One region of the Rhodococcus sp. RS1C4 genome, then DNA from elsewhere that is predicted to be linked to it. Evidence: riboswitches for the same ligand, from Rfam matches in the RefSeq annotation. Region 1 holds a riboswitch; the other holds the start of a gene.
What was found. A riboswitch is a leader RNA that binds a small molecule or an ion and turns the genes downstream of it on or off. The one in region 1 is predicted to bind ZMP and ZTP.
Positions count from the first base shown of each region.

Region 2: it holds a riboswitch for ZMP and ZTP, as region 1 does, so the genes downstream of both, CH289_RS13595 (bifunctional 5,10-methylenetetrahydrofolate dehydrogenase/5,10-methenyltetrahydrofolate cyclohydrolase) here and CH289_RS10840 (GNAT family N-acetyltransferase) in region 1, are expected to answer to the same signal.

Region 1 is NZ_NOXZ01000023.1:19,493-24,253, forward strand. Features, by position in the region: gene CH289_RS10820 (response regulator transcription factor) at 70-519, shown strand; gene CH289_RS10830 (hypothetical protein) at 1,169-1,747, shown strand; gene CH289_RS10840 (GNAT family N-acetyltransferase) at 1,941-2,447, opposite strand; ZMP/ZTP riboswitch at 2,472-2,552, opposite strand; gene CH289_RS10845 (GNAT family N-acetyltransferase) at 2,595-3,098, shown strand; gene CH289_RS10850 (FAD-binding oxidoreductase) at 3,147-4,505, shown strand; gene CH289_RS10855 (phosphotransferase family protein) at 4,753-4,761, opposite strand, start outside.
Region 2 is NZ_NOXZ01000028.1:34,603-39,363, forward strand. Features, by position in the region: gene CH289_RS13585 (carbohydrate ABC transporter permease) at 1-20, shown strand, start outside; gene CH289_RS13590 (ABC transporter substrate-binding protein) at 52-1,365, shown strand; gene CH289_RS13595 (bifunctional 5,10-methylenetetrahydrofolate dehydrogenase/5,10-methenyltetrahydrofolate cyclohydrolase) at 1,375-2,259, opposite strand; ZMP/ZTP riboswitch at 2,271-2,352, opposite strand; gene CH289_RS13600 (HIT family protein) at 2,464-2,817, shown strand; gene CH289_RS13605 (sulfite exporter TauE/SafE family protein) at 2,946-3,878, shown strand; gene CH289_RS13610 (alpha/beta fold hydrolase) at 4,046-4,761, shown strand, end outside.

The DNA of each region.
Region 1 (4,761 bases):
ACCGGCAGATTACCGACGGCCGGGTCGGTCCGTGTGGTGCGGCTCGAGAATTCGTGCTCAGTTGGTCAGATGCCCTGTATCACTGAGGCGAACTATCTGGCGATTGTGAAAGTAATCGTCCTCGTGCAATTCGGTGATGCTTCCGGGGCGACGCTGAACACGAAAGGTAGCCGAGCGATCCGATCGATATGCCTGCTCGAGGACCGCATCGGTGCAGTTACGGAATTTCAGCGACGCGGTGGAACGAATCGCATCGGGCGGGACCATCGTCGATCCCGAGGTGGTCCGTCACCTACTTCACCGACGGACGCGCCCGCTCGACCGCCTCAGCAAACGGGAAAAGAGGTCCTCGCCCTCATGGCCGAGGGCAGATCGAACTCCGAAATCGAAAGGTCTTTGGAACTCAGCGTCCCCGCTGTGAACAAGCACATCAGAAACGTCTTTCTCAAACTCGACCTTCCCAGCGACATCGACGGGCACCGGCGCGTACTCGCCGTCCTCACCTACCTGCGAGGCTGACGAATTCCCGAAGTGCCGCGGCGAATTTCTCCGGTTGGTCTTCCGGTATCAGTGTCCAAGAATTGTCGATCAGCACTCGACGAGAGTCGTGGAACAGGTTTTGCAGACGGTGTGCATGCTCCAGCGGCATCATTCGGTCTTCGGTTGCCCAAACGACGAGAACCGGTCGCGGGAACGACGCGAGTCGAGCAGCCCACTCCAGCAGTGTCGTTCGAGGAGGCGTCCCAGTGCAGAACTTACGTAGATCGCGTCGTATTTCGCGAGAGCGAGATGCCGGCGCGAACCAGTCGTCGAGAACCTCATCGGGAATCCCGGACTTACTGAGACCGCCCCACGTACGTTTGTCGTGTCGCACGAAGCGTGTTGCAAGACGCTTCAGGAACAGCGTCGTGCCGCCTGGGAATCGGCAGAGTGTCACCGCCGGTCGGGCGGGTCGCGCGGAAAATTGTCGAACGTCCACGGAGTCGGTGTAATGGATCGGGCCGGACGAAGTGTCGACATGCGGCATGGGTCCCCCGTTGACTGGTCATCCCGAACCTAGCCGACGCCGTGGGAAAATCGGTGTGAACTCGACCGTCGGGTAAGTTGACTCGCGGAGGAGACCGATGGGTACGTGATTACCCGATACCAGTGCACCAGGAGAGTGGGCATGTCGACGGCACCGAACGACACGAAGCGGATCGTCCGTGTCGGCGCACTCGTATCTGCATTGTCGATACTCTCCGGGTGCGCCGCCGACCAGGGCTCTGTCGATGCCGACCTCTATCCGGTACCCGTGGCCCCGGCTGCCATCGGTCAGGGAACGTTCATCAGGTTCGAGACCGGCTGGCGAAACGAAAGCTATCTCGCGGAAGGTATCGAGACTCGGTGCGCGCGGCGGGCCACCGTCGACAGCACCAGTTATTCTGCGACTACCAGTGCGTTCGATCTTTTCGACAGTGGAAGTGACAAACCTGGTCAAGACTTCAGTATCGATCTGGTCAGCTATCCGGAAGAGGCCGGCGCTGCAGTGCCTGGGCCTACGGCAAGCTTGACCATGGCCTACGTCAGCGAAGACGGTGTCCATCACGACCTCCGCGCGCTGGACAATCTGGTCATCGACATCCGCGAAGGCCCAGAGCCCGGGGTGGGATTCTCAGCCGTCGCCGATGTGTACGACTTGATGGAGAAATCCAATTCCGTTGCTGTCACGGGCTTCGTCCAGTGCAGCTCCATCGAAGAGTACTGAGCCCGTTCACAATCACCAACGTCAGCCAGGTTCAACTTGTTCAGCCCGTTCTGAGTCTTGGTTGGGCTGCAGTCATTCTTCACGAGTACTTGACGTGGTCGGCGGCGCTGGGTGGTGCAGTCGTCGTTGTATGCGCAGCGATGACCGTGCGAACGCGATCATCTCCCGAAAGACTGCGAGCGCGAAAGTAGGCCTATGACAACATCTTCAGATGTTTCTCGAAGAGTGTCACGCTGAACCATTTTCCGTCCTCGAATTCGCGACGACCGACTTCGGCGAAACCTTGACCGAGGTAGTACCGGCGGAGCGTAGGATTGGTTTCGGCGCAATCCAATCGAACACGCGAGATACCTGCGTCGGCTGCCGAGCGGGCCGCGTGGTCGAGCATGGCTGCACCCAGGCCAGTGCCCGCATGACAGCGATCGATGACGAGTCCGTGCACGTACAACGCGTCGCCGTCGTCGGGCCAGATCTCGGGGTCCGACCGTATCGTGCGCATTGCGGCCACGATTGTCGACGACCCGGGATACCGAGCGACGACGAACTCACCGCGCGAGACCTGCAGTCTAACGGTGGACAGCGGAACTTCACCCGGAGTCCACTGGTCGATCGAGCGAGATGCCAGCCAGTCCTCGGCAGCATGTCGAAGAGCCAAAATAGCTGTTGCATCGTCTGTTCGGGCGGCCCGCACGTCGAGCATGGGTCCTCTCTTTCACCGGTATCGGTGAAACACCCAGGCGGACGATGTTTCGCGTTCACAGGCTCCCTGATGGTGACCCATCCTTCGCCAGTCGCCTGCAGAAAAATGTAGCAGTGCCCAGGGTGGCGCTCGGTTAGTCTGGTCGCTGTGTCTTTCCGCATAATGCCTGTCGACGGACGATCCTGGCAGTCGTTCCGCGATCAGAGGTTGGAGATGCTGGCGGATTCACCGAAGGCCTTCGTCGAGACGCTCGACTCCGCGACGGCCCAGACCGACAACCAGTGGCAACAGCGCGCCGAGAGCACGAACTCGGCGTTGTCCTGCGGCTTCGCTGCAGTGGACGACACGGACGCGTGGCTCGGAATCATGCGTGCACGCATCGAGGACGGCAAAGTCTTCCTGCTCGGCGTCTACGTATCGCCGACGGCGCGTGGAGGGGGCGTCGCCGACGCACTGTTGCGCGAGATCGAGCAGTGGGTGTATCGACAAGGGCACCGTACCTTGATTCTGGAAGTCCACGAGGCGAACGGCCGGGCTCAGGCCTTCTACCGACGCATGGGGTTCGCAACCACAGGTGAGACCGTTCCCTATCCCTTGGCGCCGGACGAGCTCGAGATCGTCATGACGAAGCAGGTCGTGTGCGCAGGTTGAACTCTCGTGTTCGGGCCGTGTAGCGGTCGACGCACTACCCTTCGGGGTATGGAGTTCGATGACGCGCTCGCCGCCGCCGCCCCGGGACGGGTTACGCGAGACGCCGACGTCATGGCCTCGTATTCGGTCGATTGGACTCGGCGTTGGAGGGGACGACCGCGTGCGGTGGTGCGCCCCGAGTCTGCAGAGCAAGTCGCGGACGTGTTGAGAGCCTGCACCCAGCACGGGGTTGCGGTGACGGTGCAAGGCGGCAACACCGGGCTCGTCGGAGGTGCTGTTCCGTCCGATGGGAGTGTGGTTCTGTCGACGCGTGCGTTGCGCTCACACGGACCGGTCTCGGCGGACGGTTCCGTCACGGTCGGGGCCGGTGTCACTCTCGTCGAGCTCGAAACGCTTGCCGCCGAGGCGGGCTACACTGCAGGGTTGTCGCTGGCGTCGGGAGAGTCGGCCACCGTCGGCGGCGCCGCATCGACCAACGCAGGTGGGGCACGCGTGTTGCGCTACGGCTCGGCTCGCCATCGTATTTCAGGGCTCCGAGCCGTCATGCCCAGTGGCGATATCGTCGACCGTCGGACATCGCTGGTGAAGGACAACACGGGCTACGATCTGACGAATCTGCTGATCGGATCCGAAGGAACGCTCGCCGTCATCACCGACGTCACTTGGAAGCTGGTCCGTCCGCTGACCGACCACTTGGTGATAGCGATGTCGTTCCCCGATGTCCGAGCCGCTGTCGATGCCCTCCCGACGATCCTGCAGCTGCCCCGGATCGACGCCGTCGAATGGGCCGAAGGTGCCGCAGTGAGCCGCGTTGCGGAACACTCCGGTACACCGACACCATTACCCGCCGAGGGTTTCTGGGTGTTCGCAGAGATGGGTTCTTCTCTCGCATGCGCGGAGCCGGTGCTGGAGGCGTTGATGTCCGGCGGGCTGGACAGCAGCAGAATTGCGGTCGCGGAATCCGCTGCGGAACGTCGGGCACTGTGGTCGTTCCGTGAGCGAATCACCGAATCGATCTCTGTCGCTGGGGTTCCCGTCAAGCTCGATGTCGGTGTACCAGCCGAGCGGTTCGGAGAGTTCGTGGGCTCGATCACAGACGCAGTCCACTCAGTCGACATAGACGCTGTGCCCGTTCTGTTCGGTCACTTCGCCGAGAGCAACATCCATGTCAACATCCTGCCCGGCGCCGGGACATTCGCAGACGACGTTGCCGGAGCGTTGGAAGATGCTGTCCTGGAACTGGTTTTGAGTCATGGGGGCACGATCAGCGCCGAACACGGCATCGGCCGAGCCAAACGTAGATGGCTGATCCGCCAACGTGGTGAAACACAGTTGGCAGCAATGGCGCTGCTCAAGAACGCATGGGACCCGCACCGCATCCTCAATCCCGGTGTGCTGCTGGACTGACCGCGGAGTTCGGTCAGGACCAGGTCGATTCCCTCCGGTTCGGGGCAACCGTGTACGCACACACGTAACTCACGGTCAGCAGCACTACAAGAACTATGGCCGACGTCGGAAAACCTGCCCGGTCGAGCGACATGTCGCCTGTACTCGCCATCGCCACAGCGCCAAGTGCCGCGAACACAATGAGCACTCTTCCCACCCACGTCACGGACCAACTAGAACACGAAGGTTGCTTATCCGAAAATCTTCCTCACCGGCC
Region 2 (4,761 bases), on a different contig from region 1:
CCGTCAAGGGCTTCAACTGAAACAGATTCCTCGACACCGAAAGAGACGTCCATGAAAAGAAGCATCAGCACGCTGGCTACGGTCGGCCTCACCCTCGGCCTGGCTGCGTGCAGCGGCACAGGAGACGGCGGGGGCGACAACACGGTGACTTTTCGTATCTGGAGCGACGACGCGGTCGCTGCTGCGTACGAGCAGTCCTTCGCCGAGTTCACCGCACAGAACCCCGACATCACGGTTCAGCTCAATCAGGTTCCCTGGGCGAACTACTGGGACAAACTTCGTGCCGATCTCTCCGGAGGAGGCGGCGACGACATCTTCTGGGTCAACGCGCCCAACTACGCGAGCTACGCCGACAACGGCAATCTCGTGAACATTTCCGAGTCGTTACCCGACGCGGTGTCGGATTGGGAGCCTTCGGCCGTCGAAAAGTACACACGTGACGGATCCCTGTGGGGTGTTCCACAACTCATCGACGGTGGAAAGGTTTTGTACTACAACAAGAAGCTTGTTTCCGACGCAGAGGTCGACCTGGCCGATCTCACTTGGAATCCAAGTAACGAACAGGCAGACACGTTCCTGCAGGCGTTGAAGAAGCTCACAGTCGACTCAGCAGGGCGGACTGCTGACCAGCCCGGTTTCGACCCGGGTGCGGTCACGCAGTACGGCTTCAACGCTGCTTGGGATTTCGATGCGATCGTCGGAAACTTCATCGCGTCGAACGGTGGGCTCTATCAGGACGGCGGGAAATACGTATTCGCCGACGATCCAGCGTCCGTCGACGCAATCGAGTATGCCGTTGACCTCGTGAACGACGACCATGTTGCACCGTCGTCCGCGGACACGAACGACAATCTCGACTTCTCGCGAGATCAGTTCTTACAGGGCAAACTGGCAGTGTTCGAGTCCGGCGCATACAACCTCGCCAACATCTCCGAAGGCGCCGACTTCGAGTGGGGAATAACCCCGATCCCGGCGGGACCTTCCGGTCGGATCCCGGTGACCAACAGCATCATCGCTGCCGGCAACTCGGCGTCGGAGAACTCGGAGGCGACGCAGAAGGTTCTCGACTGGATCGGGAGCGAGGAAGGCAGTGAACCTCTCGGCGCCAACGGGGCTCTGATCCCGGCAGTGACCGGAGCTCAGCAGTCGTACTTCGATTTCTGGGCAAGCAAAGGCGTCGACGCCACGTTGTTCCCGGCGGGAGTGCAAGACGGGGTCTTGAAGAACGATCCGGTACCGGGGGCTCAGGCAGCATCGGCCGATCTCGATTCCGCGTTCAAGGAAATCTTCTCCGGGCGCGCGGGGGACATCCAGGAGGCGCTGAAAGTAGCTCAGGACAACGCAAACGAGCAGATATCCGGTTGAACGCCGAGCTCATCGATTCGCGTCGGGGCTCTGGCTGTTGGAAAGATGCAGGATCGATTGTGCAGCAGCTGCCTCGACGGTTTGAGCCAGCAATACGGCTATCGTCATCGGGCCCACTCCGCCTGGGACGGGGGTGATCCACCCTGCTCGCTCGGAGGCGCGATCGAATTCGACGTCGCCGACGTTGCCTGCGTTGTAGCCGGCGTCGACGACGACTGTGCCCGGTTCGATCCAGTCTCCGCGGATAAGTTCTGCGCGTCCGACGGCGGCGACGACGATGTCGGCTTCCGCGATTCGATCGGCAAGGTCCTCGGTATGGGAATGGCAGTACGTCACTGTCGCATTCTCGGCGAGGAGCAACATACCGACCGGCAAGCCGAGAATTGCGCTGCGTCCGACGACGACGGCGTGTTTTCCACGCACTTCGATTGCGTTGTCCTGCAGCAACCGGATGATCCCGCCGGGAGTACACGAACGAAAACCATTTCCATGCAATGCCATAGCTGAAAACGATGCGGAGGTGACACCGTCCACATCCTTTCCCGGCGCGATGGCGTCGAACGCTTGGCGTTCGTCGATGTGGGCGGGGACTGGATGCTGAAGGAGGATGCCGTGTACGTCGGTGTCGCTGTTCAACGAGTCGATAGCGTCGAGTAGTTCTTCGGTGGTGGTACTGGTGGGCAACTCGATTCGTCGGGATTCGATGCCCACGTCTGTTGCACGCCGCGCCTTCATTCGGACGTAGGTGTGGGACGCAGGATCATCGCCGACGAGGATGGTTGCCAGACATGGCGTGACGTCCGAAGCGAAGACGCTCGAACGTACTTCGTTCAGCAGAGCTTCGGCCGAGCGGCGGCCGTCCAGAATACGCGCAGTCAACATCTGCTCCTTCACACCGTTGTAGTGTGAAGCACCCAGGCGGACGACGCTTCAGGAAGATCAGCACTTCCCGGTGGTGAACCACCCTCGCCAGTCGTGCGTGGAACCTACTCTAACGCCCGAAGCCGGAGGGTGCATGAACGCGGACTGTCTGCTCTGCCTCGAGGTCGAAGGGAAGATCCCGCTGCCAGGTGGGGGGGGTACGAGACTCCGACGTCAGTGGCCTTTCATCTACCCGAGCAACCGAGCGGTGACGTGTTGCTCGGGCATCACCTGGTGGTGCCGAAGAGGCATGTCGACGATCATGGCGGACTCGACGAGAACGAGGCGGAGGACATCGGTCGGATCACTCGTGTCCTCTCCCGGGCACTGTCGGCCGCGGGGGCTCAACGCGTCTACGTTTTCTCGGTCGGTCATTCCTGGCCGCATCTGCATGTTCACCTCGTTCCTCGGTGGCCGAGCGTGCCCGAGGAAGTGCCGTGGCACGCGGTGAAGGACGAGCCCGGATCGCACCGAGTCGACTTCGCCACTGCTGCTTCGTTTGCCGAACGAATTCGCTTTGATTTGGGGTGATTTCAACCCTTGACGTAACACGCATCGATGGGTTGCATGGGCGGATGCCGAACGCACTGTCGCCGAGGTGTTGCGGGTCGATCTGACCCGCACCGACCATTCTTCACTCGACTCATGGAGCACACGCAGTGAAAACAATCATTCTTATCGGCATCGTGGGGCTTGCGGCCCAACTCGTCGACGGCGCACTCGGCATGGCGTACGGCGTCACGACGACGACGCTTCTGCTCGCCATCGGCACCAATCCCGCGGCCGCGTCGGCCACCGTGCATCTGGCGGAGATCGGCACCACGTTCATTTCCGGGCTGTCGCACTGGAAGTTCGGCAACGTCGACTGGAAGGTCGTTCGGCGGATCGCCCTACCCGGTGCGGTGGGTGCGTTCGTCGGAGCGACGGTTCTGTCCAACCTGTCCACCGAAGCCGCAGCTCCCGTCATGGCCTTGATCCTTCTGGGCCTCGGGTTGTACATCCTCATCAGGTTCACCGTCCAGGGGATTCCTCGGGGGAATCTCGGAAAGCCGCTGCGCAAGCGGTTCCTGGCGCCGCTCGGTTTGCTCGCGGGCTTCGTCGATGCCACCGGTGGAGGCGGGTGGGGCCCCGTGGGAACCCCGGCCATTCTCGCCAGCGGACGGCTCGAGCCTCGGAAGGTCATCGGCTCGATCGACACGAGTGAGTTCGTGATCGCGCTGGCGGCAAGCCTGGGCTTCCTGTTCAGCCTCGGCTCGCAGGGAATCAACATCAGCTGGGTCCTGGCGATCCTTGCCGGTGGCGTCGTGGCGGCTCCTCTCGCGGCCTGGTTGGTCCGTCACGTTCCGCCTCGGTTGCTGGGAGCCTCGGTGGGCGGCATCATCGTGCTCACCAACACGCGGAGCCTGTTCCGGAGTGGTTGGTTCGAGCTCAGCGGCGCAGTCCAGGCCACTGCGTACGTCACCATCGTCGTGGCCTGGGTGGGGTGCTTCGTGTTCTCACTGAAGGCGTACCTGCAGGACCGCGAGAACGAATCGGCGGACAAGATCTCGGAGGAGGCGAAGACCAATGCGGAGCAGGAAGTCGCTGTCTGAAATGGCCTCGATCGCCAGGTCAGCCCTGATCGGGTTCGGATCGACCATTTTCGCCGGCCTCACCACGTACGGCGAGTACCACCTCGGCGCGCACTGACACGCCGGAATTACGAACCTGCCCGATTCGAACCATTGACGAGGTTCTGTGCTGGTGGTGGACTTCGAGGATGCCATTCTTCGACGGGGCGCGGGGACCGATCTACTACCGGCACTGGGCCGCAGAAGTTCCGCGCGCGAACGTAGTGTTCCTCCACGGCTACGGGGAACATTCCGGTCTCTATCACCGGTTCGCGGATTCTCTGAGCGCCGACGGTATCGACGTGTGGGCGTTGGATCTGATCGGTCACGGGCTGTCGTCGGGGGACCGCGGGGACTTCGGGTCGTTGCGTGACCTGCAAGCGGACGCGGGCGCCCTCACCTCGCTGGCCAGGGTGGGCGTGCCCGACGTTCCTACCGTCGTGATCGGACACTCGCTCGGTTCGGTCGTCGCGACGCTGTCGGTGCTCGACGAGCCGGATCGCTACGTCGCCGCCGTGATCTCCGGTGCGACGCTGGCACCCATCCCGTGGTTGGACCCCGACAACGCTCGATTCGATCTCGATCCGAGTGAACTGTCGGCCGACCCGTTCTACCTCGACGCATTGATCAACGACCCGCTCGCATTCGTCAGTGCGGATTCGGGTCGACTGCTCGGTGCCGAGCTGCGGACGGCGTGGGACAGGTTCGACGCCGACCTGGCCGCACTGCGGGTGCCGACGCTCGCGGTGCACGGCGACGCCGACACGGTGTCGCCGATCGAGAACGTCCGGACCCGGGCGGGACGAGTTCGTGAACTCGAACTACGTGAGATCGCCGGCGCCAGGCACGACGTGCTGAACGAGAC